Regions from separate parts of the Exiguobacterium sp. s46 genome, predicted to be linked through region 3. Evidence: a T-box and tRNA genes for the amino acid it is inferred to sense, from the RefSeq annotation. Region 3 holds a T-box; the other regions hold tRNA genes.
What was found. A T-box is a leader RNA that pairs with one kind of tRNA and senses whether it is charged. The one in region 3 lies ahead of KNQ08_RS08240 (valine--tRNA ligase), so its partner is inferred to be a tRNA-Val.

Region 1: it encodes a tRNA-Val, which carries the amino acid that the T-box ahead of KNQ08_RS08240 (valine--tRNA ligase) is inferred to sense. The anticodon was not compared.
Region 2: it encodes a tRNA-Val, which carries the amino acid that the T-box ahead of KNQ08_RS08240 (valine--tRNA ligase) is inferred to sense. The anticodon was not compared.

What each region holds. Positions count from the first base shown of each region.
Region 1 covers NZ_JACSMY010000004.1:66,707-77,747, forward strand. Annotated here, with positions in the region: gene KNQ08_RS14860 (sensor domain-containing protein) at 1-549, opposite strand, end outside; gene KNQ08_RS14865 (ornithine--oxo-acid transaminase) at 736-1,938, shown strand; gene KNQ08_RS14870 (CsbD family protein) at 2,090-2,287, shown strand; gene nagE (N-acetylglucosamine-specific PTS transporter subunit IIBC) at 2,505-4,013, shown strand; gene KNQ08_RS14880 (EamA family transporter) at 4,035-4,937, opposite strand; gene KNQ08_RS14885 (YkyA family protein) at 5,038-5,679, opposite strand; gene KNQ08_RS14890 (polysaccharide deacetylase family protein) at 5,695-6,321, opposite strand; gene yhfH (protein YhfH) at 6,733-6,879, opposite strand; gene KNQ08_RS14900 (nitroreductase family protein) at 7,065-7,691, shown strand; tRNA gene KNQ08_RS14905 (tRNA-Val) at 7,831-7,903, shown strand; gene KNQ08_RS14910 (YdhK family protein) at 7,950-8,501, opposite strand; gene KNQ08_RS14915 (HAMP domain-containing sensor histidine kinase) at 8,649-9,998, shown strand; gene KNQ08_RS14920 (response regulator transcription factor) at 10,000-10,650, shown strand; gene KNQ08_RS14925 (histidine phosphatase family protein) at 10,667-11,041, shown strand, end outside.
Region 2 covers NZ_JACSMY010000004.1:80,897-91,937, reverse strand. Annotated here, with positions in the region: gene KNQ08_RS14990 (quinone oxidoreductase family protein) at 1-526, shown strand, start outside; gene KNQ08_RS14985 (YhgE/Pip domain-containing protein) at 678-2,996, shown strand; gene KNQ08_RS14980 (TetR/AcrR family transcriptional regulator) at 2,983-3,537, shown strand; gene KNQ08_RS14975 (sterol desaturase family protein) at 3,554-4,189, opposite strand; gene KNQ08_RS14970 (hypothetical protein) at 4,316-4,594, shown strand; gene KNQ08_RS14965 (metallophosphoesterase family protein) at 4,630-5,364, opposite strand; gene KNQ08_RS14960 (PTS sugar transporter subunit IIC) at 5,725-6,747, shown strand; tRNA gene KNQ08_RS14955 (tRNA-Val) at 6,845-6,917, opposite strand; gene KNQ08_RS14950 (efflux RND transporter permease subunit) at 7,103-10,243, shown strand; gene KNQ08_RS14945 (hypothetical protein) at 10,304-10,780, opposite strand; gene KNQ08_RS14940 (M15 family metallopeptidase) at 10,846-11,041, opposite strand, start outside.
Region 3 covers NZ_JACSMY010000001.1:1,556,826-1,567,866, forward strand. Annotated here, with positions in the region: gene KNQ08_RS08230 (GEVED domain-containing protein) at 1-108, opposite strand, end outside; gene KNQ08_RS08235 (bifunctional folylpolyglutamate synthase/dihydrofolate synthase) at 191-1,423, opposite strand; gene KNQ08_RS08240 (valine--tRNA ligase) at 1,478-4,114, opposite strand; T-box leader at 4,165-4,394, opposite strand; gene hemL (glutamate-1-semialdehyde 2,1-aminomutase) at 4,449-5,759, opposite strand; gene hemB (porphobilinogen synthase) at 5,756-6,745, opposite strand; gene KNQ08_RS08255 (uroporphyrinogen-III synthase) at 6,742-7,422, opposite strand; gene hemC (hydroxymethylbilane synthase) at 7,412-8,338, opposite strand; gene hemA (glutamyl-tRNA reductase) at 8,422-9,762, opposite strand; gene KNQ08_RS08270 (AI-2E family transporter) at 9,977-11,041, opposite strand, start outside.

The DNA of each region.
Region 1 (11,041 bases), on a different contig from region 3:
TGGATCTAGGATGAGTGACCAAGGCTGGTTGAGAAGCATCTCAGAGCAATATCCTGTCACATCGATGAGTTGATCATTCACGTACGTGATCGTTCCTCGTGCGTCGAAGACGGCGACAGAAGCAATCTGATCGAAGGCATGACGCAAATCCATCAATCCTTGGAAGAGTGGTTTCATATTCGTTTGTTGCTCAGCTGAAGGGATACAGCAAGCAAAAGCGGCAATGACAGTTCCTGTATCATCAAGTAAAGGAGACAAAAGGAGAGTTGACGTTACAGAAGTGCCCGTCTTATGCAATAAGGAGGCATTCGGTAATTGGACGGATTGACGGCGCTCCAAGAAGGCATGCCAAATCTGCTGGCTGAATGCCATGTCTTCCCGTTCAAGAAGTGGAACAGTCTGACCCACGACTTCTTGTTGTGTCCAGCCCCATTGCTGTGCGGCTAGCTCATTCCAAGAGCGGATGGTCAAGTCAGTATTCAATATGAAAGCGGGTAAAGGGAATTCTTGAATGACGACTTCATAGGAATCAATGGTCGAACGGTCCATTACGTGCGCACGCTCCTTTATATTGAAAAGAGATGACGGTTCACTTCTCTTGTCTTTTCCCAATATATTCAATTCTTACGCATTAGAATCCTTTCGCTCGGATACTTTTTAGATGAAGATTCTGTGAAAGAATCTGCTATAATAACATTGAAAGCGTTTTCTAAAGAGTTATGAGGGGGAATTTCGATGAATCAAACAGAGAAAATCATTCAACAGACAGAACAGTTCGGAGCACATAACTACCATCCACTCCCAATCGTCATCTCAGAGGCTGAGGGTGTCTTCGTTACGGATCCTGAAGGACGTCGCTATATGGATATGCTAAGTGCCTATTCAGCCGTTAACCAAGGACATCGTCATCCAAAGATCATCGACGCCTTAAAACGTCAGGCAGACAAGATTACATTGACGTCACGTGCTTTCCACAATGATCAACTTGGCTTTTTCTATGAAAAAGTAGCACAATTGACGGGTAAAGACATGGTGTTACCAATGAATACAGGTGCGGAAGCTGTCGAGACAGCAGTAAAAGCAGCACGACGCTGGGCATATGAAGTCAAACAAATTCCAGGTGATGCTGAAATCATCGTTTGTGAAGGAAACTTCCATGGTCGGACGATGACAGCCGTCTCGATGTCGACGGAAGCAGAATACCAACGGGGATTTGGACCGCTTCTTCCTGGAATCAAGACGATTCCATATGGCGATCTTGAGGCATTAAAACAGGCGATCACTGAAAATACAGCGGCATTCATCTTGGAACCGATTCAAGGCGAAGCGGGCATCTTAATTCCTTATGATGGTTTCTTGAAGGACGCACAAGAAGTTTGTCGTGCGCAGAATGTGTTGCTCGTATCGGATGAGATTCAGTCTGGACTCGGTCGTTCCGGTAAATGGTTTGCTTCTGATTGGGACGAGGTAACACCAGACATGTACATTCTTGGTAAAGCACTGGGTGGTGGTGTATTCCCAATCTCGTGTGTTGCCGCGAATAAAGATGTCCTTTCTGTCTTTAATCCAGGTTCACACGGCTCGACATTTGGTGGTAATCCACTTGCGTGTGCCGTCTCGATTGCTTCACTTGAAGTATTAGAAGACGAAAAGTTACCGGAACGTTCACTCGAACTCGGTACGTACTTCATGGAGAAACTAAAACAAATCAACAACCCGATGATCAAAGAAGTACGTGGTCGTGGATTATTCATTGGTGTTGAGTTGACAGAAGCAGCGCGACCATATTGCGAAGCGTTGAAAGAAAAAGGCTTGCTCTGTAAAGAAACACATGAGACAGTCATTCGCTTTGCACCACCGCTCGTCATTACAAAAGAAGAATTGGATTGGGCGTTCGAACGGATTGAACAAGTGTTAGGTGTTTCCGTCGCCCAGTAAATGAATAGATTCATCGAACAACAGTGGACGAGATGTTCACTGTTGTTTTTGTTTGGATGAGTGTTGGTTTTTCTTCAGGAAACGTTTGAAAATCAGTGACAAGGGAACAGACAACTATCGCAAAAAAAACTTTTAAACGGGGGTAATGGTTATGTCAAACAACAGTGGTCTCAATAAAAAAGCAGATGGTCTCGTCGATAAAGTAGCAGGTAAAGCGAAAGAAGCGCTCGGGAAAGCAACAGGTGATAAATCAACAGAACGCGAAGGTAAAAAAGATCAAGTAAAAGGTGAGGCGAAGAAAACCGTCGGTAACGTCCAACAAAATTTCGAAGATACGAATCGTCGCTAATACTGTCTTAACTAAATAAATAAATAAATCCGGACTGAGTAATCACTCTAGTCCGGTTTTTAGTGTCTGCTATAATGAAATTTTATATCACCTAAAAAGATGAGAAATAATTTGTATAAAGGTCTAGTCATTTAGTTGTTTATGTGGAATAATAAAAAACGTAAAAGCGTTTACATTGTTCTGTCATTATCGTTTTATTCAGGAAAGGGTGAAAGGTATGTTGCAGTTTCTACAACGAATTGGTAAAGCCTTGATGCTACCAATCGCAGTACTACCGGCTGCGGGAATCGTGCTCCGGTTAGGTTCGGCGGATATGCTTGATATTCCGTTGATGGTAGCAGCAGGAGGGGCTATTTTTGATAACCTGCCATTGATTTTTGCCATTGGTGTCGCGATTGGTCTATCGATCGATGCGAGTGGAGCAGCGGGTCTTGCTGGGGCCATCGGGTATCTTGTCTTAAAAAATGGCGTCGACTCGATGAACAAGGATTATTCCAGCGCACAGATTCAGGCGAAGTATGATGCGATCGCTGCGATCGTCAATGATTCCTCGACTAAGGTCGACGGAGCGACACTTGGTTCGATCGCGAATCAGGCGACACTCGGTTCGACCGTTAATATGGCGGTATTCGGTGGAATCATCGCGGGTATCGTCGCAGGACTTCTATACAATCGGTTCTATAACATTAAGTTACCGGATTGGTTAGCATTCTTTGGTGGTCGTCGTTTCGTTCCAATCATTACATCAGCGGTCATGCTCGTACTTGCTTTCATCTTTGGTTATGTCTGGCCGTTCATCGAGCAAGGCATCAACGGTGCTGGTGAATGGATGGTTGGTCTTGGTGCAGGAGGCGCTGCTCTGTTTGGATTCTTTAACCGTCTCTTGATTCCTGTCGGCTTACACCACGTCTTAAATAATATTTTCTGGTTCGTCTTCGGTTCATATGAAAAAGCAGATGGTACGGTCGCGAACGGTGACATCGCGCGCTTCTTCGCTGGAGATCCGACAGCTGGGATTTATCAAGCAGGCTTCTTCCCAATCATGATGTTCGCCTTACCGGCTGCAGCTTTTGCGATCGTTATGGCTGCGCGTAAAGAAAATCGAAAAGCAGTTGCTGGAGCGATGATTGGTCTTGGACTGACGTCCTTCTTGACAGGGATCACGGAACCAATCGAGTTCTCGTTCATGTTCTTATCACCTGTTTTATATGTCATTCATGCGGTTTTAACTGGTCTATCGATGGCAATCGTTAACTTACTCGGTATTTTACATGGCTTCTCCTTCTCGGCTGGTTTCATTGATTACGCCTTAAACTTCGGGATTGCCACAAAACCATTACTTCTCATCCCGGTTGGTCTCGCGTTCGCGGTCGTCTATTACTTCCTGTTCTACTTCATGATCACGAAATTTGATCTGAAGACACCAGGTCGTGAAGATGAATCGCTCGTCACAGACACGGGAGTCGTTTTGACAGATTCAGACGATAAATATGAGCAACAAGCAGCACGCATCTTTGCGGGACTAAAAGGAACAGAAAATGTCACGTCGATTGACAACTGTGCGACACGTTTACGTCTTCAAGTCAAAGATCCAAGCATCATTGACGAAGCAGCGATTAAAGCGGCTGGAGCAAAAGGTGTCATGAAGATGGGGGCGACTAGCGTGCAAATCATCATCGGCACGGACGTCGAGTTCGTTGCGGATGCGATGAAACGACAGAAGTAAAGAAAACGACCTTTCCTGAGCTCAGGAAAGGTCGTTTTGCTGTACGTTCGCAACAGCTGCTGTTTTGCTTGAGCGATAGATTGGATAAAAGATTCCGATCAAGATGATGACGATCCCGATCCATTGGGAACTCATCAGATGTTCTCCTAAAATTAAGACAGAACAGATGACTGCTGTCGGTAGTTCAGCCGCTCCAAGTAAAGAAACGCTTGCTGGGGAAAGATGAGGGGCGCCAGCAGCAAATAAGAGTGGTGGTAAAATCAACGCGAACAGACCGAGCGGAATCGCGTATAACAGAAGTCCATTTTCGAAGTTCGCAGAGGACAAGAATGTCGTCGGTGGATACATGGTCATGACGAAAGCAAGACCACCTGTCATCATATAAAAACTTTTCTTGATGACGGGTAAATGATTGGCGATGCGTCCACTAGCGAGTAAGAAAATTGAGAAGCTGACAGCTGCTCCAAGACCGAATAATGTTCCACGTAAATCGAGTGGACTCGAGTAAGCGGCACTCGCAAGAATGGCTCCGCCAATCAGTAGAATCGCGGACAGGAAATGCGCGCGAGTAGGTAAACGTCTGAATGCGAGCGCATCGATGACGACACCGATCCAAGTAAATTGGAATAAGAGAATGATCGCAACGGATGCGGATACAGTCTGAAGACTTTGATAGTACAGATAACCGGTTGTACCACTTGAGATACCGATCAGCATGAGCAGACCAGCTGTCTTGAGATCGAGACGAAGATTTTTCGTAAATAAGGCAAGTCCGAAAATCATGAGCCAGCCGAAGAAAAATTGACTACCTGAAACGGCTGCTGAGTTAAATCCAGCGGCATAAGCGAGTTTGACGATCGTTGAGAGGACACCATAACTGATAGCGCCAATCAGAACGAATAAGGTTGCTTTTGAACGATGCATGAATAAATTCCCTCCATTTTTAATAAAAACCACACAAAAAAGGTTGCAACAGGGCCTTGTCCAGGTTTTTTGGACAGGGTTTGGTTGCAACCTGTGTGATTTATTGAGTTGATGTGTCGAGCAAACGATACAGCTGGGTTTTCGTTTGATTATACTGAACGGTCAGCGCATTCCACTTCTTTAATGACGCGGTAGCTTTCCGTGTTAAACGATTTAAATCCGCTGTTGACTCATCAATCTTAACGAAATCCGGTTTTTTCGTCAAGCGTGAAAGCACTTTCTTTTCAGCGTCCATCGCTTGTCGATACGTTTTCGAGAACGTTTGAAATGTCTGCTGGCGTTCCTTGATGATTGTCACTAAGGCAGTTCCTTCTGTTTTTGCTTTACCATCAAGTTGGTTGACAGCATCCTTCAATTCTTCAAGATCGAGTGCAGCGTACGTTTCCTTACGTAACGTTTCTTCTTGTTTCAATAAAGCAAGCCGTTCGTCATTTAAGGCTTCTAATTCCTCTCGTTCATTTTGAGAGCGTTTGATTTCTTCAGCACCTGCATCAAGAACGGCTTGGTACGTATTAACTGAAATTTCATCCTTACGAGCACGTTGATCAGCTAGCGTGAATGCCTTCTCTTCACCTTTCACTTGTTGCTCTAGCTGTTCATGAAGAGAGGCTGGTGAATCGTTGGAACAGGCAGCGAGTCCAAAGCTCGACAGGAACAGTACTGCTACGAATGTTTTTTTCATCTGGATAGTAACTCCTTATAAATTCGAGTGTTGCGCGAAGTTGTACGGAATATGGAAATCTTCATCATAAATCGCGAATTGATAGCCTTTTTTCTGAAGTCCGGCAACAATGGCTGGAAGTGCCTTGATGGCTTGTGGTTGTTCATGTAAGAGTATGATTTCAAACGGACGCTCTGCTCGCCGAATGACCGTATTCGCTACTTCTTTTGCACTATCTTTGTAATACCAGTCCATTGAATCGATTGACCAGTCCCACACACGGAAGTCTGCTGAATGAATGGCAGATGCCATTTTTTTCGTGATGCCGGGATCAGAGCCATAAGGTGGTCGTGTCAAATGTGGTGTTAGCTTCGTCAACTCATGGATTTTCTTCTGAACACTTTGCATCTCTGAGACATACTTTCCTTTTTCGTACAATGTATCGTAATCGTGTGTTTCCCCGTGTAATCCGATATAGTGTCCAGCTTTAGCAGCAGCTTTGACTTCTTGCGGAAAAGCATCTACTTGTGATCCGAGATAAAAGAAAGTGGCACGAGTCTGAAGTTGATCCAATGTTCGAAGTAAGTCCGGTGTTAATGCGGATGGACCATCCTCGAATGTTAAATAAGCGACTTTTTTCGTCACACCATTCCATTTTTCCACGCGTGCTTTTTCCATATTGACGACAGGTACTTCAGTAATGGATTTACCTGTCGTAATGGATTGCTGTTCAGGAGTAAAAACGTATCGATAAGCGACATATCCCCCAACTCCGAGAAAAACAAGTGTGAGAAGTAAGAAAAATCGAGGGAAAAACTTTCTTTTTTTTGTACGCGGTCGTGGACCGAGTTCGCTAGCGTGGCTTGAGGTAAATGGATCCATCGTTGTCTGTCGCTCCTTTTGTCAAAAAATATCATATACAGATAATGTAACATTCTGACTGTTTCTTTTGTAACAAACAGATGACAAAAAGATGACGGAAAATCGATTTTTCTAAAAAATATCGATTTATTTAGAAAGAGTTTAAAAGAAATAAAAAAACAACCACTAAGTAAGTGATTGTTTCATGTGTTATTAGTGTTCTGTTACAGCACACTCATCGCATTCCGTTTGATAGGATTCACATTGTTCATCCATCTCTTTTCCGCAATGGGCACACGTCTTGACGGGAAGCTCACGATAGAATGCAGCAGATGCTTCTTGGTAAAGGGGTTGTTCCATGTGTTTTTCCTCCTTCAAAGTAAACGCAATGATCTTTTTTCTTGATTTTATTGTATTAGTACAGAAATTGAATGTCAACTATTGTTTTATAACAGTTAATTCATTTGAAGTACTGATAGAGGACAATGAAAAAGAGACATGCTACGATATCTAAGTAATCTGATAATGATAAGGGGGATTTACACATGACACAGGCAACACTTGATACAATACGTGTCTTAACAGAAAGACGTTCCGTTCGTCATTACGACGAAACGTTCAAGCTTTCAAAACAGGAAGTAGAAGAACTATTAGAATGGACGACAGCCGCGCCGAGTGCTTGGAATTTGCAACACTGGCATTTCACGGTCTTTCATTCGGAAGAAGCGAAGCAGCAGCTTGCACCGATCGCATACAATCAGCCGGCTATCACTTCGGCTTCAGCAGTCATTGCGATCTTAGGTGATGTTCAAGCTAATCGAAACTACAATCCGGTGTACGGGCCAGCAGTGGAAGCAGGTGGCATGACAGAGGATCTGTTTGATTCGATCAAGGCACAGGTAGAAGGCGCTTATCAAAGTGAGGCGTATGGACGCGACGCGGCTATGTCGAATGCGAGCCTTGCTGCGATGCAATTGATGCTTGCGGCAGAAGCGCGTGGATTATCAACACTCGCAATGGGTGGATTTGATCATCAACGTTTTGCGGAAACGTTCATCACCGAGTCACGGTATGTACCGGTCATGCTAATTGCTGTCGGAAAAGCGGTTGAAGATGCGAAAAAACGTCCGGCACTACGTTTACCGATTGATCGAGTATCAACCTTCCTGTAAGTCATTCAAAATGGGGGAAGCGGGGTTGATTCCCCCATTTTAAATTTTTTTATTTTTTTTCGGAAAAAGACTTGTCAGCCTTTTAGTTTCTTGATATATTAATACATGTCCTAGCAAGTACATAACGTACTGCAAACATGATTCTGTAGCTCAGCTGGGAGAGCGCTACCTTGACAGGGTAGAGGTCGCTGGTTCGAGCCCAGTCAGAATCATACCGAAAGCCCGCTTTTCCTTTATAGGAAAAGCGGGCTTTTTTTATTATTTCTTTATCTCATCCTCTGTGACCCATTTATGGTTTTTCACCATCTCTCCACCGTCCGTCGGTTCATAGTTCACCATGTAGACCGTCGTTTCCTTTACTTCATCAATCGTCGCTTTTGCTCCATCCATACCTTTCATATGATCCGCTTTGACAGTCGTTTCATCACCAACTTGCAGTGGTTTAGTTGGAACGGGATCGAGTTCTTCCTGAATGACCCATTTATGATTTTTCACCATCTTTCCACCAGTAGTCGGTTTGTAACTGATCGCATAGACGACGGTATCGTAAGCTCCCGCAATCGTTGCTTTAGCTCCGTCCATACCGTCCATATGATCCGTCGTCAACGTGACGTTGCTTCCTTTCGGATAAGTCGGATCACTGGCTTCCTTTAAACCGGATGGTAGCTTTCCGTCGCTCGAATGCATCATATCTCCATGAGACATATCGTGTGAGTCACTATTACTTCCATCGTTATTGGCGGATCCACATGCACCGAGCCAAAGCGTAGAACTAAGAGCAAGTGCGGTTAATGTCAATGATTTTTTCATATAAAACCCTCCTGAAGTCACTAGTCTTCTTTACTATACCCAGCGTATATGCAAATCGTGTGCAGATGAGGTGACAGTTTCGTTTGCCTGCGTCGATCGCGTTTTTTTTAGCTATACTAAAAGTGGAGAGAAAAAGGAGGAATCGTCATGCGTCGTATTTCATACTCAGTCGGAGGAATCGTGCTTGCGGCATTTTTAATTTGTGGCAGTGTGTTGTTTGGGACATTGTATTATCAGTTGTCTCAAACACGAACGCAGGAAGTAGTAGACGGTTTACTGAACCGAGGAAATACACACCGTGATGTCCTTGTCGATTCCTATGACCAAACGACGATGCGCCATGTCAGCATGATGGAAGCAGATTCATCGTTTACTGTGGTGATCACTGATGCAGATGGAAAACAACTCGAAGCGTCACGACCTTTGTCGAATGAGATGAAGAGCATGTTAGAGCATACGGATTTTGATTACCGTCAACAAGGAAAAATCGTGACGATGCGTGACTTTTTAATGACGGACAGTCCCATCAACATTGACGGGGAACATCGTGGTCATGTCTTCATGTTCGCTTCTAAAGCAATCGTAGATCACGTACTTGATCCGTTGAAACAGCAGTTTCTCCAAGTGGGTCTGCTAGCGCTTTTATTAGCAGGTGCGGCAAGCATTTGGACGACCCGACTCATTTCTCGTCCGTTGATTCAGATGGAAAAAGCGACAGCGCGTCTATTGGATGGGGAAGGTGGAGAGTTGCCGATTGATCGAAAAGATGAACTGGGACAATTGGCGTGTTCGATTCAGCAATTAAAACAAGATCTCGATTTTTTGAATCGGGAACGATCCGAATTTTTAGCAACCGTATCTCATGAACTACGAACACCATTGACATATATAAAGGGATACGCGGATATTCTCGAACGCCAAACGTTGACGCCGGATGAACAACAACGCTACATTACGATCATTCGAGAAGAAAGTCAGCAAATGAATGAATGGATTGAGCAATTGTTTTGGCTAGCACGAATTGACGCCAATGCTTTTATGATGGAGCGAAAACCTGTCGATGTCGAAGACTTGATTCATCAAGTGATACGATTGATGCGTCCAGACATCGAACAAGAAAATGTTTCGTTCGAGATAGAAGGTGAGCGATTAGAAGTGATGGGTGACGCTCAGCAGCTCCGTCAGATGATCGTGAATATCATTGAAAATGCACGGCGACATACGACGTCGGGAAAAATTATCGTTCGTTATGGTGTCAACGCAGTAGGGGCTTTCATTCAAATCGAAGATACAGGAGAAGGGATCGCTGCAGAATCTTTACCTCATGTAACGAAACGGCTCTACCGAACGGAAGCATCTCGTTCTCGAAAACATGGAGGAACTGGAATCGGACTCTCCATCGTTGAAGCAATTGCTCAGACACATGGTGCAGAATTGAACATCAAGAGTCAACTTGGACATGGAACACAAGTGACACTGCAGTGGAAGGAGAAATAAAATGCCGCATGTATTGATCGTAGATGATGAACCAAGAATGCTTGAACTGCTCAAACTGTATATTCAGCCGTATGGGTACACGTGTCAGCTTGTGGATTCTGCGCAACAAGCTCTTGATCTCTGCCGTCAGCACGTATTCGACCTGATTTTACTAGATGTCATGATGCCGGATATGGATGGCTGGACATGTTGTCGTCTCATTCGAGAACACTCTAACATCCCGATCTTGATGGTTACGGCTCGGAATCAACGGGAAGACATCATTCGGACACGAGAAGTAGGAGCGAATGATTACATATCAAAACCGATTCAAGAAGGGGAACTGATCGGGCGAATGGAAGTTTTATTACAGCAACAGTATGATGGTCTATCCTATGACCGGGAAAGCTATCGTTGTAGTTACCTCCAACAAAAGATTTCGTTAACGAAAACGGAATTTGAGTTGTTAGGTGTATTTTTAGATTCTCCACGACGTGTTTGGACGCGCGATCAACTAACGACGATGTTATGGGGAGCGGAAGCGTCTGTAGACGAGCGGACGATCGACTCGCATATCAGACATTTAAGAGAAAAACTACGTGTTTGCGGTTTTCCGATTGAACAGCATCTCGAAACAGTTCGCGGAATCGGATACCGCTGGACACACCAATAAAGGGGAAAATCAAAACATGACGACACTCTATTTCGTACGGCACGCACACTCGACATATTCACCAGATGAACGGAAGCGGTCACTTTCCGATGCAGGACAGGCAGATGCGATACGTTTACTTGAAACGTTTAAAGGGATTCCAATCGACAGATTCTACAGTAGCCCGTATCAACGGGCAATCGAGACGATTGCACCGCTCGCGGAGGCACGTCAACAACCAATCATTGAGGTAGAGGAACTACGAGAGCGATTGTTGGCACCGGGAGAGCTTGACGATTTTCAAGGAGCGGTCACATATGTATGGCAACATCCGAATGAAAATCCGTATGGAGGCGAAACGAACAAAGAAGCGTCGCAACGCATTCGACCATTCATCGACGAATTAGTGGAG
Region 2 (11,041 bases), on a different contig from region 3:
AGCTGCCGGTGGCGTTGGTCAGTTGTTGACACAGCTCATTCGTTTACTTGGCGCAACTCCGATTGGATTGACGTCTTCTCCTGAGAAAGCACAGATCGCTAAAACTGCGGGCTGTGAATCTGTCTATTTATATTCTGAGAACTGGGTCGAGCACGTGCTCGCGCAAACTTCTGGTAAAGGAGTTGATGTGGTCTACGAATCCATTGGTTCTACCTTAATGGATAGTTTCCATGTCACAAAAGTCCATGGAACGGTTGTTTTCTATGGTATGGCAGGCGGCGATCCCGTATCTGTCGACCCTCGCTTCTTGATGGATACATCCAAAACATTGACGGGTGGTGACCTTTGGAACGTATTAACATCTTCTGAAGAACGAATCCGTAGATCTGGTGAATTATTTGATTGGATTCTATCCAATCATCTCACCCTGTCTTCTCCTACAACATTCAGATTATCTGATGGCAAAGCAGCACATGACTTTTTAGAAAGTCGACGCAGTACAGGAAAACTACTTTTGCTTCCTTAACTCGTTTTTCCAAGACGGCTCCCTGCGAGTCGTCTTTTTTATGTGAAATTAGAATTATCGATTGATTTTTTTTAATGAAGAGAGTAAAGTAAATCTCATCAAAACCTAAAACCCAAATAAGTTTTGAGTTTTAGAAAGGGGATTTGTATTTATGTTTCGCTCAGAATGGAAGAAATTGAAGAGTCCGATGATGATTGTTGTCATTCTCGCCCTCATCCTCGTACCGTTTCTCTACAACTCCATCTTCTTATCTGCATTCTGGGACCCATACGGTCAAACAGAAGATATCAAGGTCGCTATCGTCAACGAAGACAAGGCGACGAAGTTTAAAGGAGAGAAAGTCGACATCGGGGATCAATTCGTCGACAAACTCAAAAAAAATGATGATTTTGATTGGCAGTTCTTATCTAAGGACAAAGCCGAAAAAGAATTACGTGACGGCAAAATCTATATGACGGTCGTCATCCCGAAGAACTTCTCTAAAAATGCAACGACACTACTCGATGATCATCCGAAGAAGATTGAGTTGGAGTATTACTTGAATCCAGCCAAAAACTACTCGGGCACACAAATTTCGAGTACGGCTGCAAAACAATTAAACGAAAAGATCCGAAAATCCGTGACGAAACAATACAGTAGTGCGATCTTCGGTGCGTTAAAGAAAATCGCAAACGGTATGGAAAAGGCATCGGACGGTTCTTCTAAACTAGAAGATGGCAACCATAAAACAGCGGATGGTGCCAAAACACTAGCAACGAATCTTGGAAAACTTGCGGATGGAAGTCTGACACTGTCCGAAAAACTTGGCGAAGCCAATCAAGGTTCGAAAAAACTCAGTGACGGCGTCACGACACTCGACGAAAAGACTGCCCTCTTCGCCCAAAAAACGGGTGAGTTGTCTTCTGGGTTGAACACGCTAGACGAAAATGGTGGCAAATTACAAGCCGGTGCTGCACAACTAGAAGACGGAGCAACGAAACTCAGCGGTGGCTCGACACAAGTCCGTCAAGGGGCAGAACAACTGGCTGCAGGTACGGCTCAGCTTAATGAAAAAATCCCTCAATTGACGGATGGATTAAATCAATTGGATGAAAAAGCACAAGCTGCCAACGCCTTTTTAACGCAACTTAATCAAGATGCTGAAAAAGCGAAACAAGATTTACGAGCACGTCGTGAAGCCCTTGAAGCAAACGTTGCGCAACTAAAAGAAGTCATTTCTGCTTCTGAACAGTTATCGGATGAAGAAAAACAAACGTTACTCGGTTCTATCGGTTCATTAGAAGAAAACATCCAAAATCTCGCCGCCCAAGAAGGCGCGATTGATCAGAGTCTTGCTCAAGCAACGGACGCGACGAAAAAAATTGGTCAACTGGCTGCAGGTGGTCAACAAGTCGAATCAGCTGTATCACAACTGAACGCAGGTCAAGTGAAACTCGTCGACGGTGCGAAACAAGTCGAGTCTGGTGCACAACAATTAGCAAGTGGTCAACAAACATTCAATGAAAAACTCGGTCAATATACTGCAGGTGTGCATAAAGCCGCAACAGGTGGCGCACAACTGGCTGACGGGGCTAATCAGCTTTCAGATGGCACACATCAACTCCAAACAGGTGCTAGCGCGTTAAATAACGGGTTAGGACAGTTGGCTTCTGGTTCAACTACGATTACGGACGGAATCGGCAAAACGACCGATGGGGCTTCGAAAATCGCGGATGCCAACACAAAACTTGAAGATGGTGCTAAAACATTGAAGGATGAGCTCAGCAAAGGGGCTAAGGATGCAACCGTCAAGCCGACGAAAGAGCGGGATAATATGCTCGCAGAACCCGTCGTCTTAAAAGAACATGACTATTCGACGGTCAACAACTACGGTTCTGGTTTATCAGCTTATATCCTTAGTATTGCCTTATTCGCAGGTGCCTTGATGTTCTCGTCTGTCTATCAGATTCGTCCAGAACATGGTGAAAGTCTGACATGGCGCTTCCTTGTCGGTAAATTATCACTCATCTTACCGATTGGAGCCTTACAAGGTGTCGCAGCGGCTACAGCCATCGTTTATGTCCTGGATGCTGATGTCGCGAGTGTTCCTGCGCTCTATGGATTCGCTGCCTTAACAGGTATGACGTTCATTACGATTCTGTTCACGCTCGCGATGCTACTCGGTCGCGTCGGACAGTTCCTTGCCTTCCTACTACTTCTGCTTCAAATCGGCGGTAGTGGTGGTACGTTCCCAGTCGAGATGACGCCAAGCTTCTTCCAAGCCATCCATACGTTCTTACCAATGACGTATTCAGTCGGCGGATTCCGTGAAGCTCTTGGACTTGGTGTGACAGACGCCCTCATCTCAAACAGTCAAGTCCTTGCGACCATCTTAGTCGTCGCGTTGATCATCAGCTTCGTTGGAGGGCTCGGAGCCAAGCGAATTTTACTCTCAACGAAAGTGAGACGAAAACAACATGACACAGTCTGATAAAGAAACATTGATACTGGACTCAGCGATGGCTTGTTTTTCTGAACTTGGTTATAAAGGTACGACGATTGAGCGTGTCGCCCGACGCGCTCATGTCGGGAAACCGACCGTCTATCAATTGTTCGAAAGTAAACTCAACCTGTTCGAATCACTCGTAACACGTGTGCTGCAAGAGATGAAAGAAGAAGCAGAACGCGCTTACGTCGAACATGCGACGGTAGAAGAAAATAAGCAAGCAATGATCGACGCTATCGTCTATCATCAGCAACAACATTTGTTCATTCTTCAAATCATCGAAGAAACACGTAATCTCAAATTACAAGAAATGCAAGAACTACGGACACGGATCGAACGGCATGTCGTCGAATATCTTAAAACGCTACTCGAGACTCGCCTTGGACAAGATGATCGTGACGTACCAGTCGATGTCACCGCCTTTCTGATTTTCCGGACGTACATTGCGTTAATTGCCGAATGGCCATTGATTGCTCGACCGTTAGAATTAGATACGATTCGTCGTGCCATGCTACGCATTTTATGAATCAAAAAACCGCCGATCAGCTGATTGGCGGTTTTTCATATTCTTGATTCTTTTCTAAATTCCGTGCCGTTTGACTAGAAGCAACTGTTTTTTCATCCTTCAGTGTGCCAAACAACCAATCCCCTACCGGATTCGATACACCAAACCAATAGTGTTCATTTTTGAAATGATGTAATAGATGCGTCTTTTTCATCCATTTTCCAAAGCGTGTTCTCGGTTTCAGCGGAACGTGTGCCACGTAATGTTTCCATTCATACACAAGCAACATGACGATCAATCCACTCGCGGCTGCAGCTGTCGAGACGACAGATTGTGTCAGAAGATAGGTCAGAGCCGCAAAGAAACCAAGGTTCGGCAAGGAATACCAGACAGGTAAAAACAACAGATGCAGTTCATTCGGATGCGCATGATGATCGTAATGAAGTCGTTTCAACAATTTTCGTCCAAGCGCATTTTTAGGTGGTGGTAAATGGAACAAAAAACGATGCGTCAGGTATTCACTGAAACTAAAGACGATCAGTCCAAGACAAAAGAACAGTAAAATCGACCAATGAAAAGGCTGAGCAATGGTATAACTACTTATTCCAATCAGTAGTACGAGCATGATCAAAATATCCGGAAATAGAAAAAAACGGCGATAGATGTCTGACATAGATGCCCTCTCCTTTCTTTTTTCGTTACAGCGTCTAATCGTACGTTCATCGATTCGTCATGTTTTTTACTTCAAGTCGTGTAATCATTCTCACTCTTTCCCTTATACTAAATAGGGAATGGAGTGATGATCGCTTTGAGTTTATCGACCGGAATCATCTTCGTGTTACTCGCCTATACACTCATGTCGCTCTACGACATGTGGCAGGTATATCGGACTACTAGCAAGCTTTGGATGTTTGTATTATTTCTTGCAACATTGATCAGTCTCATCGTTGCCTTTTTTGTGGCCCCTGTCCTTGCGCTATTCTTTTACTGGCCACGCCATCCATTGAAACGAAACATCGGTATCGTGTTACTGATTGTCGTGTGCCTCATCTCAATTACGACGAAGCTATCTGCTTAATCGACTTCCTTCATGAACTACTCATGAAGGTTTTTTCATGTCCTACTACCGAAGAAGAGACGGCGCATCAACTCACGTTCCGGCATCTCCGTCGTATTGAGGACGTCTAAAAATGGTCGATCATCATATGGAATCTTCAGGATTTCTGAACGGACTTGATCCTTCTCCCAATCGATAATTGCTACTGGAGCAATAGCTGTTTCCTGACATCCAAGTGCACCTGGATTAATAAAGAGCGTTTGCTCTGTCTCGACTTGTTGCGCTGGATGATGATGACCGAATCCAATGATCCGCGCCTCACTTCCAGCAAACAGGACGGATAAGTTTTCTTTCGTTCCATCCACCGCTTGCTTTAACGGCTCTTCACCAATCTTCTTCGTCTGGTCGGCATAAGCATAGTGCGTCAGGTGCATCGTTTGTTCCTGATGCATGATATTTAAGACACGCGGTAATCGTTCCAAATACTTTTGATTTTCTTGCGTCAACGTATCCGCAATCCATTGGTGGTGCTCTTTAGCATGGCGGTAACTATCGGGATAGTTCTCCCCACGGATTAAAGCAAGGACACATTCATCATGATTCCCAGAAATCGTTTGAATATCAGGTCGTTGCTTCAATAGATCAATGACTTCATTATGCTCTGGTCCAATGCCGACAAGATCACCGAGACAATAGACGGCATCGATATCTGGTTGTTGATCAAGATAGGACAATACCGCACGTAATGCTGATGCATTGCCATGAATATCTGTAAAAAGCATCACTTTCATGTAAACGCCTCCATTGTTGTTACATTGGGATTTCCTGATGATACCGTGAATTCCTGTCAGATTTCAGGAAAAAATAAATTGTCAGAAAATATTGATTATTATTCAAGAGCGTGTTAGGCTTAGAAAAATTCACAGAGAGGGGCACGATCGAATGATTCCGACGCAACAGCCATTTAACCAAGTTGGACGACTGATTATTCTATGCATGAGGGACTGAAAACTTTTCCGATGATGAAACGGAAATGATTTTTGGGCCCTTCTTTCGATGCATCGAATGAGGCGCCCGCACAGAATGAGTGGCGCCTATCCCAAAAACGGATAGGCTTTTTTCATGGCAAAAAATAGAGATAGATAGAGAGGATGACAACGTTGAAAGAATATGCGATGGATCGAATGGTAAAAGTATCAGCTGGAATGGCAAATGCCGTTCTTGTAACACTCGGTGTCGGACTCCTGATTGAGACGCTCGGAAATCTTCTACATATCCAAATGTTACTGACGATTGGTGGTGTCGCAAAAGTACTACTCGCACCTGCGCTTGGTGCCGGTATTGCCTTTCAGCTCGGAGGAAACACACTTGTCCTGTTCAGCGCGATGATCGCAGCGACGATCGGTGGTGCCGCTCTTCAATCGACTGCTTCTGGACTCGTTCTTGTACCCGGTCAGCCAATCAGTGCGTTACTCGCAGCTGCTGTCGCTGTATACGTCGGAAAACGCATGACTGGAAAAACGAAATTTGACATGATGGTCATCCCGATGAGTGCTGTCCTTGCTGGCGGCGTGACTGGAATCGGTGCTGCTGCCGTCACGACACCACTCCTTACAAAATTCAGTGCCATGATCACAGCATCCGTTGAATCATCTCCAATCGCAACTTCTCTTGTCATTGCACTCATCTTTAGCGTCTTATTGATGTCTCCTGCTTCGTCCGCTGCACTCGCTATCGCTTTGCAACTTGATCCTGTAGCAAGTGCCGCTGCACTGATTGGCTGTTCCGCTCAATTCGTCGGCTTTACGTTGATGGCATACCGTCAGACGGATCCAGGTGGTTTGATTGCTTCATTCTTTGTAACACCTAAAGTACAATTCCCGAATATCGTTAAAAATCCACGTCTTGTCGTTGCACCGTTTCTCGCAGCGATGATTTCAGCTCCTGTCGCGACGCTTCTACTCTCTTTGAAAGTACCGTACGAACTCGCAGGACTTGGATTAAATTCGATGATTGCCCCACTCAATATCTTCGTCAACCAAGGTCCTCAGGCGTTCCTCGTTTTCTTCTTGACTGGTGTCGTTCTACCTGGTGTCTTGACGCTCGTCTTCTATCGATTGACGACTGTCGCAGGGTGGACGAAGCGTGGCGATCTTCATCTCGAAATTCAATAAAACAATTTACCTCCCTTCCAACTATTCCTGATTGATTTCGGGAATAGTTTTTTTAACGCAAAAAAAATCGCCCCTTCGAAAAGGAACGATTTCGGTATGATTCTGACTGGGCTCGAACCAGCGACCTCTACCCTGTCAAGGTAGCGCTCTCCCAGCTGAGCTACAGAATCATGCTGTGTTGTTACTGGGTATGTTTTTATTATAGCAGCATATCGAAAAGTGTAAAGCCTTTTTCATAAAAAAATTATCTTTTTTCAAAAAGATCTTTTTAAATAAAAACAGTTTTAAAGTTGCGGGTTCTATGAGTGTCCTCTACTATGTAAATAAGCACATATAAAAAGAAAGGAGCGTTCATATGAACTTTTTAACCCGATTTAGTTTGAAGAACTCGGTTGCTGTCTTCATCATTGCAATCCTATTGATTTTAGGAGGCGTGTATTCCTTCTCACAATTAAAAGTCGACCAGTTCCCGGAAATCGAGTTTCCTCAGATTTCAATCGAAGCGGTTTACCCTGGTGCATCACCTGACGATGTCGATAAACAAGTCGTCTCAAAGCTTGAAACTTCTCTAAAAGGAATTGAAGGGGCTACCAAGCTAACAAGTTCTTCTTATGAAAGTATCGGTATCTTAAACATCGAATTCCCGTTCGATACTGATATGGATAAGGTCGAACAACAAATCGATGCTGCCATCCAAGATGCGAATCTACCGGAGGAAGCAACGACGAAATTGAATCGTTTGTCATTTGGTTCATTCCCGATCTATAACATCTCTTTCTTTAGTAAGGATGGTAAAGACATCGAAAAAATCCTAAAGGAAGATATCGAACCTGAACTTAATAAGATTCCAGGAATCAACAGCGTTTCGGTTGGTGGCTATAAGGATGATCTCGTTCAAATCACCGTCGATAAGGAGAAAGCGACGGAAGCGGGTCTCTCGCTCTCGAGCATCAAGGAACAAATCAATGGAAAGTATGTCTCGTTCCCATCTGGTCAGCTATCAGAAAACGATTCGAAAATTCCGATTCGCGTTGAGGAAAAACTAGAAAATCTAGATAAACTCAAAAATCTACAATTGACACCTGCTGCAGGTGCGACTAGTTCATCAAGTAACGGTCAAACAGGTGGTTCATCTGCTGGCGGTCCACCACAAGGTGCAACGCAAGGTCCACCAAGTACAACAGGTGGAGCAGCTGCAGATCAGGCGTCTGAACCTGCAGAACCGATTCGCCTAGAGGATATCGCAAAAATCGAAGCCGTCTCACAACAAAGTGAAAAAACGCGTTACGATTTAAAAGATTCCTTATCGATGGCAATCACGAAAAAACAAGATGCCAATACAGTCGAAATCGCAGATGAAGTCACGAAGATTCTCAATAAATATGACGACCAAGTCGACTATACGATTGGGATTGATTCAGCGAAGGATATCGAGGAGTCCGTTGCGACACTCGTCAAAGAAGGATTACTTGGTGCCCTCTTCGCATCACTCGCTGTTCTGTTATTCTTGCGGAATATCCGCGCGACGATCATCGCCATCGTCTCGATTCCATTATCATTACTCATCGCCGCTATCTTCTTGAACTGGCAAGATATCTCCCTGAACATCATGACACTTGGTGGGATGGCTGTTGCAGTCGGTCGTGTTGTCGATGATAGTATCGTTGTCATCGAGAACATCTTCCGGCGCGTCCGAAAATCCGAATCCGGTATGACGGATGAGATCATCGAACAATCGACAAAAGAGATTCTAAAAGCAATCACGTCATCTACGCTGACGACCGTCGTCGTCTTCCTACCGATTGGATTTGTCGGTGGTATTACTGGTAAGTTCTTCTTACCGTTCGCTTTGACGATTATTTTCTCATTACTTGCTTCACTACTCGTTGCGATCACGATCGTACCGATTCTCGCGAAGTTTGCATTCAAGAAGGTACCAGCGGAAGAAAAAGAAGGCGCTCTCCAACGTTGGTATGGCAAGCTGATTGAAAAATCACTCTCGCACAAGGCGATCATCTTGGTCGTATCGTTCATCCTTCTCGGTGGTTCCCTTGCGATCGTACCGCGTCTCGGCTTTACGTTCATTCCGAACGAAGCATCGAAGACCTTGACGGCATCGCTTGAACTTCCGGCTGCCACATCACTTGAAAAAACAAGTGACGTCTCGTTTGAGATGGAAAAAATGTTTGATAAAGAAAAAGCCATTGCTGACGTGACGACTTCTGTCGGAGCGCGTGACTTCACGACAGGCTTACGTCTCGATAATAAAGCAAGTTACTTCTTGAATCTAAAAGACGGTGTAAACGTCGAGAAAACGATCAAGTCACTTGAAACACAGATGGAAGACATCGCTCAAGATGAAAACGTCGATGTCAAAATCAGTGTGGCTGAACTATCAACAGGTGGTCCTCCGTCGAATAACAACGTCGATGTCGACTTGTTCTCGAACGACCTCGAAGCCCTTCAAGAGGCGGCAAAACTCGTCGAGGATAACATGTCGAAAAATAATGATTTGAAATATATCACGAACAACTTCAGCGAAAAACAAAAGCAGTATCTCGTAGAAATCGATCCTGAGAAAGCAAGTGATCGCGGACTATCTGGTTTCCAGATTCTCGGTACCGTTAACGATCAAACGAAGCCAGTTACGGTCGGAACGCTCAATCTCGACAATAAGGATCAAGACGTACAATTATCTTATGAAGAAGGACTCGTCTCGAAAGAAGATCTCGAAGACGTCCAACTCTTCTCAGCAAACGGTCCTGTCGCATTGAAAGATGTCGCGAACGTCAATGAAGTCGAGACTTTCACATCGATTCAGAAACTCGACGGAAAAGTATATGCTCGCGTATCTGGACAAGTCAAAGGAGACGACGTTCAAAACGTATCGAATTCCGTAAAAGCTGACGTCGAAAAAATCGATTTACCAGACGGTGTCTCATTGACAAGTGGTGGCGGAAATGACGATACGGTTGAAATCTTCCAATCACTTGGAATTGCGATCGTCGTTGCAATCGGACTTGTTTACCTGACAATGTTGATTACGTTCGGAAAAGCTCGGATTCCATTCATCATCTTGTCTTCTCTGATCTTTGTTCCGATCGGTTCACTCGTCACGCTCTTCCTTGCGAATGAACCATTGTCTGTCAGTGTCATGATCGGCTTCCTGATGTTGATCGGAATCGTCACCACGAACGCAATCGTTCTCGTAGACCGCATCGGTCAAAACGTCGGACGTGGTATGCCGATTCGCGAATCATTGATTGAAGCTGGTAAAACGCGATTACGCCCAATCCTGATGACCGCATTTGCAACAATCATGGCATTGGTACCACTCGCATTAACCACTTCTTCAGGAACATTGATCTCAAAAGGTCTTGCCTTGACGGTCATCGGTGGATTAACGACCTCTACGTTGTTGACACTTATCATCGTTCCTGTCGTCTATGAATTGTTCTTCTTCAAAAAAGCAAAAAAAGAACGTACGACTAAGTAAATGCACATGAAAGAAGCCTATCGCTTGGATCGCGATAGGCTTCTTTTCATTCTATCAGGCTTACGACTCTAACTGTTCATCCGTTCGTTCCAACGTACCATCATGTTGCGCCACTAATCCGTCGAGGACGGATGGTTCAAACTCTTCACCGATCGCGATGATTCCTGTTTGCCCAGGCGGAATGACGCCGAGTGTTCGTTTGAATGTTTCTTGGATTTCTTGATTTTCCTTCATGTCTTTCGATCCACCAATCAGCATACCCGTCATCGAACCAAGCAAGATGCCAAACGGTCCACCTAAGATACCAACGGCCATTCCGATCAATGAACCTTTGACGGCACGATTCGATCCACTTAGGTCTACAGCATCTTCAAACGAAAAAGCACCATTCTCATTTCGCTTGATGACGGCAATCTGTTCGAAATCGACTTGACCTCGCGCATGATATTTCTTCAATTCACTGAACACTTGATAGGATGTCGCTTCTTCTTTGAACGTAAACGTCATGATGTGATGTTTCGCATCTTTTTTTGCCATTCGTTCCACCTCTTTCACCTGAGACGAATAACCGACTAAGCCAACATCCTCTATTTACCATGTTTTTAAGGAGTCGAAACCTTTACTGGTTTCCATGGTGCGAGGTGGAAATACTCCTCCATTGTTAATCCACTGACTTTTAGACGAGCGGCAAGCGTTGCTCCGACATACCGATAGTGCCAGCTCTCATACGTATACCCCGTCCAAGATTCTTTACCAGATGGATAGCGGAGATGGAAACCGTAGCGGTGAGCATTCGCA
Region 3 (11,041 bases):
AATCTTAAACTTTTCACCCGTTGCCGCTTTGGAATGTGGCTCATGTATATACGTAAAACTTGAAAAAATCAGTAAGATGGCTAAGGCTAGACGGACCCACTGTTTCATCACTTATCGTCTCCTCATCGTGTCATTGAGATATGGGACTATACTCCCCCATTTCATTATAACGAGAGAATCAGAGTTTCCCCTATTTTGTAAAAGAAGAAGCGAAGTAGTGACGTACTTCACTAATGAAATAGAGTGATCCCGTCACGACGTATGTCCGGTTTACTTCTAATTGCTCGAAGAATGCTTCGACTGTCGTTACGTTTGCTCCGTCTTGCTTCAACTCATCAAGTGTCCGCGCACGCGGAAAATCAAATGTCGTTTCGTAAATATCTGGTGTGATGTTGCGTAACTGCTCAAGCATCGCTGTCCGATCTTTGTCACGCAAAATCGAACAAAGCAACGTCACCGGCTTCGATTCCTCTTTTAAGCGTTCAACGAGTGCCGTGATGCCTTCCGGGTTATGGGCACCATCGAGAATGATCCGTGGTTTGCGGGAGATGATCTCAAACCGTCCCGGATGTTTTGCTTCCCGTAATCCTTTTCGGATTGCCGCTTTCGACCAGCCGAGGCGCCGCGCACAAATGACAGCGTTCGCCGCATTATGAACTTGATGATGGCCTTCGAGCCCTAAGCGTGTCTCTGGTATTCCATCGTATGTCGCCCAGGTACCCGTCTCTTTTAATCGATAACGGATGATCGCTTCCTGACTCCATTTCAACGTTGCATTTCGGTCACCGCAATATGCCATTAACGGCACCGTCAGTTCTTCTTGCAGTTTCCCGGCAATGACCGGTGTCCCCTGTTTAATGATCCCGAACTTTTGTAAGGCGATCTCTTGGAGCGTATCTCCGAGAATCGCTTGATGATCGTGGCCGATTGATGTGATGATCGCTGCGACCGGCTTCTTGAAGACGTTCGTCGAATCATACAACCCACCGAGTCCGACTTCATAGATGACGAAATCCGGACGAATCTGATCAAAATAATAGAAAGCAAGTCCTGTTAATGCCTCGAACTCAGTGACCGTACCGAGTGCCGGATCGATGCGCCCGATGGCAGCTTGAACAGCGATCGCAGCTGCGACGAGATCATCTTCTGCAATCGGTACCCCGTTCAACATGATCCGTTCCTCGAACTGAATGATATACGGCGACGTAAACGTCCCGATTCGTAATCCTTCCGCTATCCCCATCTCACGTAAGAACGCAACCGTCGATCCTTTTCCGTTCGTGCCAGCGACATGAATCGTCGGAATCGCGTCCGGGTCAATCTGTAATCCCAGTAACATCGCCTGCATCCGTTCAAGACCCGGTTTGACACCGAATGCTAGTAAGCTCGATAACCAATCCAATACATCTTCTCGCGTCCTCATGCTGTTCGCTCCTTTAAAAAAAGTGGCTCAAGGAGACTTGAGCCACTGCTGTAATTAGTGTGAGAGTTCGTTGATACGTGCTTCGACAGCTTGACGTTTTTCCGTATAATCAAGTGCCTTCGCTTTTTCTTCATCAATGACATGTGCTGGTGCTTTGCCGACGAAGCCAGGGTTGTTGAGTTTTTTCTCGACCCGTTCGACTTCTTTCGTATACTTGACGAGTTCTTTATTCAAGCGCGCGATTTCTTCCTCGATGTTGATCAAGTCCGCGAGTGGGATGAACAATTCTGCTCCCGTTACAATCGCACTCATTGCTTTTTCTGGCGCCGGCATCTGTTCTTCAATCCGGAGTTCAGACGCGTTCGTGAACTTTTGCAAGTACGAGCTGTTTGACGACAAGTCGTCTTGAACACGTGCGTCATTCGTCGAGATGAACAGTTGGATCTGTTTCGACATCGGTGCGTTCACTTCCGCGCGGATGTTACGAACCGAACGGATGACGTTCTGAACTGCTTCGAATGCTGGAACAGCTTCCGGGAAGTCGAGTGATGCCTCGCGTGTTGGCCATGCAGCACGTGTGATCGTCTCACCTTCATGCGGTAAGTGTTGCCAGATTTCTTCCGTGATGAACGGCATGAATGGATGCATCAGACGCATGATCCGGTCGAGCGTATAGGCAAGAACCGAACGCGTCGTCTGCTTCGCTGCTTCATCTTCCCCGTTGAGCGGTAATTTCGCCATCTCGATGTACCAGTTACAGAAGTCTTCCCAGATGAAGTGATAGAGAATACGTCCCGCTTCACCAAACTCATATTTGTCCGACAGACGCGTCACATCGTCGATCGTCGTCTGTAAGCGTGTCAAGATCCATTTATCTGCGAGTGACTTCTCACCTGTCAAATCGATCTGATCAAACGTTAGACCATCCATGTTCATCAAGGCAAAACGGCTTGCGTTCCACAGTTTGTTCGAGAAGTTCCATGTTGCTTCGATCTTTTCCCAGTAGAAACGGAGATCGTTCCCTGGCGTCGATCCTGTCGTTAGGAACCAACGAAGTGAATCGGCACCATACTTCTCAATGACATCCATCGGGTCGATTCCGTTCCCGAGGGATTTCGACATCTTGCGTCCTTCCGAATCACGAATCAATCCGTGGATCAAGACGTCTTGGAATGGACGTTGTCCTGTAAATTCATACGATTGGAAGATCATCCGTGATACCCAGAAAGCGATGATGTCATAACCCGTAACGAGTGTCGATGTCGGGAAGTATTTTTGATAATCCGCTGCGTCCGTGTTCGGCCATCCCATCGTCGAGAACGGCCAAAGCGCTGAAGAGAACCACGTATCAAGAACATCGTTGTCTTGCTCCCAGTTCTCGATATCGGCTGGTGCTTCCTTGCCAACGTATACTTCGCCTGTTTCTTTATGGTACCAAGCCGGAATCCGGTGTCCCCACCAGAGTTGACGGCTGACACACCAGTCACGGATGTTTTCCATCCAGCGCACATACGTGTTCTCAAAGCGTTGTGGAACGAAGTTGACCTTGTCTGGTCCTTGTTGCTCCTCGAGTGCTTTTTGCGCGAGTGGTTCCATTTTGACGAACCATTGGAGTGAAAGATACGGCTCAACGATCGCGTCTGAACGCTCCGAGTGACCGACAGAGTGCAAGTGTGGTTCGATTTTGATTAGAACACCTTCTGCTTTTAAATCTTCAACGATTTGTTTCCGGCATTCGAAGCGATCCATACCTTCGTATTTCCCTGCGTTCTCGTTCATCGTTCCATCTTCATTCATGACGAGGACACGTGGTAACTCGTGACGGTTACCGACTTCGAAGTCGTTCGGGTCGTGCGCTGGTGTAATCTTAACGACACCTGTACCGAACTCCATGTCGACATAGTCATCGGCAACAATCGGAATCTCGCGACCAACGATTGGTAACGTGATTGTTTTTCCGACGAGGTGAGCATAACGCTCATCCTTCGGGTTCACGGCGATCGCTGTATCACCGAGCATCGTCTCAGGACGTGTCGTCGCTAGTTCAACGTGACCTGAACCGTCCGTTAGTGGATAGCTGAAGTGATAGAACGCACCTTCGATATCCTTGTAGATGACTTCGATATCCGAGATCGCTGTTTTCGTCGCTGGGTCCCAGTTAACGATGTATTCGCCGCGGTAGATCAAGCCTTTTTCGTAAAGTTTCACGAAGACTTCTTGAACCGCTTCCGACAATCCTTCGTCGAGCGTGAAGCGTTCACGCGAATAATCGAGTCCAAGACCAAGTTTTGCCCATTGTGCACGGATCGTTGACGCGTACTCTTCTTTCCATGCCCATGATTGCTCAAGGAATTTCTCACGACCCATTTCAAGACGTGATTGTCCTTCTGCCCGCAGTTTTTGTTCGACTTTTGCTTGCGTCGCGATACCGGCATGGTCCATTCCTGGTAGATAAAGGACGTCAAACCCTTGCATCCGCTTCATCCGTGTCAGCATATCTTGTAACGTCGTGTCCCACGCGTGACCAAGGTGCAATTTACCTGTGACGTTCGGTGGTGGAATGACAATCGTGTACGGCTCTTTTTCTGGATCCTGATCGGCTTTGAAATAGTCACCTTTCACCCAAAAGTCGTACCATTTTTCTTCCGTTGCCTGCGGATCATACTTCGTTGGCATTGATAATTCCTGCATCCTGATCGCTCCCTTTTTGTCCATAATAAAAACGGCTTCTCTCGTCCTATGCTAAGGACGAAAGAAAGCCGTTGCTTTTTTCCGCGGTACCACCTTAGTTCATCCAAAATCGGATGCCCTCGAGCCACGTAACGTGTGGAGGACGGATATCGCTCGTAAGACTCACGATACCAGCTCGTGGGGTGACCTTCCTCCTGTTCGCCCGTCACATCTTTCAGCCAAGGATGTGTTCTCTACACCGGTACGAATACAGGATTACTCTTCCCGTCATCGCTGTTGCCATTTTCTTCTTTACTCATTTTAGCCGAGAGTTCAAGTAATCGTCAAGAACTGCTTAACGACCAAATTCAACTTGGAGTTCTTGGAACGTCAATTCGACGGCTTCGATCGTCCGTTCGATGTCTTCGTCCGTATGGGCGATCGACAGGAAGAGACCTTCGAATTGTGACGGTGGTAAGAAGACACCACGCGCCGCCATCTTTTGATAATACGAACGGAACATCTCAAGGTTCGATGTTTTCGCTTTTTCGAAGTTCGTGACACGTTCATTCGTAAAGAAGACACCAAACATCGCGCCTGCGCGGTTCGTCGTCAGCGGAATGTTATATTTCGCCGCAGCATTCAGGTAGCCTTCTGACAAACGGCTCGCTTTCCGGTCGAACTCTGCATAGTGTTCTGGTTTCAATTGTGTCAATGTCGCTAGACCCGCTGCCATCGCGAGTGGGTTCCCGGATAATGTACCCGCTTGATAGATTGGACCTTGTGGTGCGATCTGTTCCATAATGTCACGACGTCCGCCGTAAGCCCCGACTGGCATGCCGCCGCCGATGACTTTACCGAGACATGTGATGTCCGGTGTGACACCGAAATGTCCTTGCGCACAGTGGAATCCGACACGGAAACCGGTCATGACTTCGTCAAAGATCAATAAAGCGCCGTTTTCCGATGTGATCTCCCGTAAGCCTTCGAGGAAGCCTGGTTCTGGTGGCACGAAGCCCATGTTCCCAGCAGCCGGTTCGACGATGACACCAGCGATATCGTCGCCGTGTTTTTCGAACGCGATCCGGACAGCGTCCAAATCGTTGTATGGAACCGTCAGCGTCATGCTCGCGATTTGCGCCGGAACGCCTGGTGAATCCGGTAGTCCGAGTGTCGCGACACCTGACCCTGCTTTGATCAAGAGCGAGTCGCCGTGACCATGGTAACAGCCTTCGAATTTGAGGATTTTCGTCCGACCTGTATAGCCGCGTGCGAGACGAAGGGCAGCCATCGTCGCTTCTGTCCCTGAGTTGACCATCCGGACGACTTCGACCGATGGAACACGGCTGATGACGACTTCCGCCATCGCTGATTCGATTTCCGTTGGTGTCCCGTAGCTCCAGCCACGTGTCGCTTGTTCTTGGATCGCTGACGTGACGATTGGATCGGCGTGACCAAGGATCATCGGTCCCCATGACAAGACGTAATCGATATACTCTTTTCCGTCGATATCATAGAGCTTCGATCCTTTCGCATGATCTGCGAAAATCGGTGTCATCCCGACCGATTTATAAGCACGAACCGGGCTGTTGACGCCACCCGGCATGAGCGGGAGCGCCCGCTCGAATGCTGCTTTTGATTTTGAGTTCTGGTTAATTAAGCTCATTTCGACCCCTCCAGGTAACGACAAATGTCTTTTGCGAAATAGGTGATGATTAAATCAGCGCCTGCTCGTTTAAAGCCAAGCATCGTCTCAAGGACGATTCGTTCTTCGTCGATCCAGCCGTTCAAGGCTGCTGCTTTCACCATGGCATACTCACCCGATACGTTATAGGCGACGATCGGTAAATCGATTCGTTCACGCACATCACGAATGATATCCATGAAAGCGAGCGCTGGTTTGACGATCATGAAGTCAGCTCCTTGATCGACGTCCGCTGTTGCTTCACGGAACGCTTCACGACGGTTCGCTGGATCCATTTGGTAGCCTTTCCGGTCGCCTTCTCCTGGTGCGGAGTTTGCCGCATCACGGAATGGACCATAATAAGCAGACGCATATTTAACGCCGTAGCTCATGACAGGAATATGGCTGAAGCCATTCTCGTCCAACCCTTGGCGAATCGCTGCGACGAATCCGTCCATCATTGATGATGGAGCGATGACGTCAGCACCCGCCCGTGCTTGCGAGATCGCTGTCTTGACGTGGAGCGGTAATGATGCATCATTATCAACCGTACCATCGGCGACGATACCGCAGTGACCCGTTGACGTATATTCACATAAGCATGTGTCGGCAATGACCGTTAGCTGCGGTGCAACCTTCTTAACGAGACGTGTCGCTTCTTGAACGATCCCATGATCGTGAAACGCACCTGATCCTTGCTCGTCTTTTAAATGGTCGTGCGGAACACCGAATAAGATGACGGATTCGATTCCAAGTGCAACGACTTCTTCGATTTCAGCCGTCAAGTGATCGAGTGATAAGTTGAAGACGCCAGGCATCGAGCTGACTTCGCGTTTGATATCTTCGCCTTCAGCGACGAAGATCGGATAAATCAAATCTGATTTATGCAATTGATTCTCGCGGACGAGTGACCGGAGTGATGCGGTATGACGCAAACGACGGTGACGTGCGTATTCTAATGTGTTCATGCTGATTCCTCCTCAATGATACGATCAATCATGCCGTCTACCGTGAATTCACGGGCGACATGGATCGGTTGAAGTCCGGCTGCTTTTGCTGCTTGCTCCGTAATCGTCCCAATGACGATGAACGTCGTCTGTGGGGATAATGGAGCAATCGCTTCGACAGCGGAAGGACTCTGCAGTCCAATATAGGCGGCAGTTCTGACAAGTGCTTCAGGTAGCCGACGGGTGACGGTTTCATACGTGATGATATCTTCGACCGTATATCGATTCAGTTTTCGTAACTGATCGACCGGTGCTTGCCGGGATCGGTTCCCTCGTGCAAAGACGATATGATCGCCGTCAGACAAGTGTGGTCCGAGTTCTGCGACGAGTGCGTCTCCTGTAAAGGTCGACGGACAGAAGTCTGCTGTTCGACCGTACTTCGCAAGTGCGTCTGCCGTCTTTCGTCCGACGACCGCGATACGCGTTTCTGCTAATTCAGGCAACGCATCAGCAATCCGGTGGACACCATTCGGACTCGTCACGATGAGCCAATCAATTCCCTTCGGCAATGTAAACGAAACCGGTCGCGTTTCAATGACAGGATAATGCACTGACTCGATCGCGACGGCGCGCAGTCGCGCCATCTGCTCGGTCGTCGGTGGTCGGCTGCCCGTGAAGAGTACCTGCTTACAAGTCATCCGGAAGTGTCGCGAGAATCTCACGACCGCCCGAAGCAAGCAGACGTTCGGCAACATCTTGACCGAGTTGCATCGGGTCTAGACCTGATTCGCGCTCGAGTAGGATTTGCTCTCCATCGACGGATCCAATGAATCCGACGAGTGTCGTTGACATGTCTTCGTTGATCGTTGCAAATCCACCGACCGGAACGTGACAACTACCTTCGATCGCCGCTAAGAAAGCGCGCTCTGCGTAAGCTACTTTTTCTGTCATCTGATCATGGATCAGGTGCAAGAGATCACGTACTTCTTGGTCATGTTCGCGACATTCGATACCGAGGATTCCTTGACCGACGGCTGGAATCATGTCATCTGTCGAGAGATATTCCGAGACGACGTCTTCAGACCAACCCATCCGTTGTAGACCAGCTGCTGCGAGTAGGATCCCGTCAAACGGACCATTCTTTAATTTATCGAGTCGTGTGTCGATGTTTCCACGAATCGATTCGATTTTTAAATCAGGGCGGAGTTTTAGCAATTGCGAGCCACGACGTAAGCTACTCGTACCGACAACCGCACCTTCCGGCAAGGAAGCAAGACCTTCGCCTGTTTTCGTAATCAAGGCATCACGCGCATCGACACGCGCTGGTGTTGCACCGATGATGAGACCGTCCGGTAATTCAGAAGGTAGATCCTTCATGCTGTGAACGGCAAAATCGATTTCTTCGTCAATCATCTGTTGCTCGATCTCTTTTACGAATAATCCTTTACCGCCGACTTTCGAGAGCGTCACATCCAAAATACGGTCCCCTTTTGTGATGATGTTCTTGATTTCGAACTCATACGGCGCGCCGGCTTGTTTCAACTGGTCAATGACCCATTTCGTCTGTGTCATCGCTAGCTTCGAGCTTCGCGATCCAACAATGATTTTTCGCATGCTAAAATCCCCCTGTACAATGATAAAGGGGCGGCACAAGTCCGCCCCATGCATTTTCTATTGTAACACAAATCGTGCTTTGTTCACCGGTTCACAGCTTTTGCGGAAGGTGTCGTCTCTTCTGATGTCATCACGTCATCTTCGAGCCCTTCGAACAAGTCTTCGTTAAGTGCGAACGTATCCATGAACTGCGCAATCCGCTCATCGGCATCTGGCTTCGCTGCCGCATCTTTAATATAAGACAACGGTTCACGCAACAACTGGTTGATGATTGATTTCATGTGTTTGCCAATGACGGTTTTTTCACGTTTCGACATCTCCGGTAACTTCCGTTCCAAGCTTTGCATCGTTTCTTGTTGAATCCGTAACGCCTGGTCTCGTAATTCCGTGATGATCGGCACGACACCAAGTGTCGTCATCCAACCTTCGAACTCAGCGATTGCCGCTTCAATCCGTTGTTCGATCTTCGCTGCTTCCTTCATCCGTTCCGCCATGTTTTGTTGGACGATTGATGTCAAATCATCGACATCGTACAAATGAACACCTGGCAAGTCACCGACGGTCGGTTCAATATCGCGTGGTACGGCGATGTCGATCAAGAGGAATGGACGATCGTGACGGAACAGCTGTGCTGCCGCGATGTCTTCCCGTTTGATGATGGCACGTTTTGCACCCGTTGAAGAGATGACGATGTCTGCCCGAAGCAAACCGCACTGCATCTCGTTAATCGAATGTGCCGATCCTTCGAACCGATTCGCGACCTCTTCTGCTTTAGCTAACGTCCGGTTAAAGACCGTGATATCGCGTGCCCCTGCTTCATATAGGTTAAGCGTCGTCAATTCGCCAGTTTCTCCCGCACCGATGACGACGATTGATTTATCTTCAAGCGATCCGAGTAACTGTTCGGCAAGCGTGACAGCAGCAGCACTGACAGAAACGGCATTTTCACCGATTCCAGTTTCTGCGTGAGCCCGTTTGGCGAGCGTGACCGCTTCTTTGAAGAGTTTATTGAAAACCGTTCCTGTCGTTTCAAGCTTTTGCGCCATGAAGAAGCTTGTCTTGACTTGACCAAGAATCTGCGTTTCACCGACGATCATCGAATCAAGCCCACTTGTCACGCGGAACAGATGCTTCATCGCATCAAACCCTTCATGAATGAAGAGATACGGCTCGAGTTCCTCCATCGTCAAACCGAACCAGTTTGCAAGGAAACGTTTCGTATAATACCGTCCTGTATGTGGCTGATCCGTCACGACGTACAGTTCCGTCCGATTACATGTCGAGACGATGACACTTTCAAAAATACTTTTTTCATCGCGCAATGCGACGACCGCTCCCTTCATCTCATGCTCCCCAAATGAGACTTGTTCGCGTATTGATACAGGCGCTGTTTTGTTATTCAAGCCGACCACTACGATATGCATGCGCTCTACCCCTTACGTCCAAAGATTTCGTTCCGATCTATCTTTTCGTTCTCTATCCTACATTATAACCATTATAAAAAAGATTCCAATCAATTTATAAACTAAAATGAGTCGAAGTTGTGAAATCTTCTTCATTTTTTCTCTTCTTCTACCTTATCCCTCTCTCATGAAAATCACAAACCCTCTGCTCCTAAAAAGAGCAGAGGGTTACACTTTACTTCAAGGATTCAGGTGATACCGTCACGTCCGGTACGTCGAGACGCTGCTGACGTAAACGATAGATCCGAGCGATATTTTGAACGACGACTTTTGAAACTGCGTATGTTGGAACCGCCAAGATGACACCGATGATTCCACCGATTTTCCCAGCAACGAGCAAGACGATGATGATCGTCAACGGATGAACCTTGAGTGTCTTTCCTTGGACATAAGGAGAAATCAAGTTCGACTCGATTTGCTGCGCGACGACGATCGTGATGATCGCATAGACGGCTTTAATCGGATCATCGATGAACCCGACGATGACCGCCGGTACGGCACCGATGTAGGGACCAAGATACGGAATGATGTTCGTGACCGTACAGAATAAGGCAAGCAGTAACGCATATTGAATATCTGCGATGAAGAAGCCAATCAATGACATGAGACCGACACAGATCGAGACGATGACCTGTCCATTGACATAATGCTTCACTGTCACGTGCATGTCGTGCAAGATTTTACGCGTTTCTGTTTCATAGCTTTTCGGCAACAGCTTCACGACGGAATCCGGAAACTTATAGCCGTCAAGCAACATGTAAACTAAGATGAACGGCACTAAGACGATGATTAAGACGGTCGAAGAGATGACACCGAAAATCGTTCCGACAGACGTCGAGACAGACTTAAAGACTGTACCGATATACGATGTTGCTTCATTCGTCCACTTGTCAAACAAGTCCGTGTTCTCGTGAACCCATGTCGAGATGAATCGGTTGTTCATCAATTGATCGCGTAAATTTAAAGTCTGATCACGCAATTCAACGACGAGTGTCGGAATGCTCGTCGCAAAATCCGTCACCTGTTCGACTAAGATGGGTCCGATTGATGCAACCGCAATCGTCAGGATCGAAATGAAACCAAGCAAGACGATTAGCACGGCAAGACCACGCTTCTTGACTCGTTTTTGTAGTGCGTCCACAATGCCAAGCGTAAAGTAATAGAAGATCCCTGCGATGATCAATGGCGGGAAGATCAAGGCTAACATGACACGAATTGGCTGGAATAAAAATGAAATTTT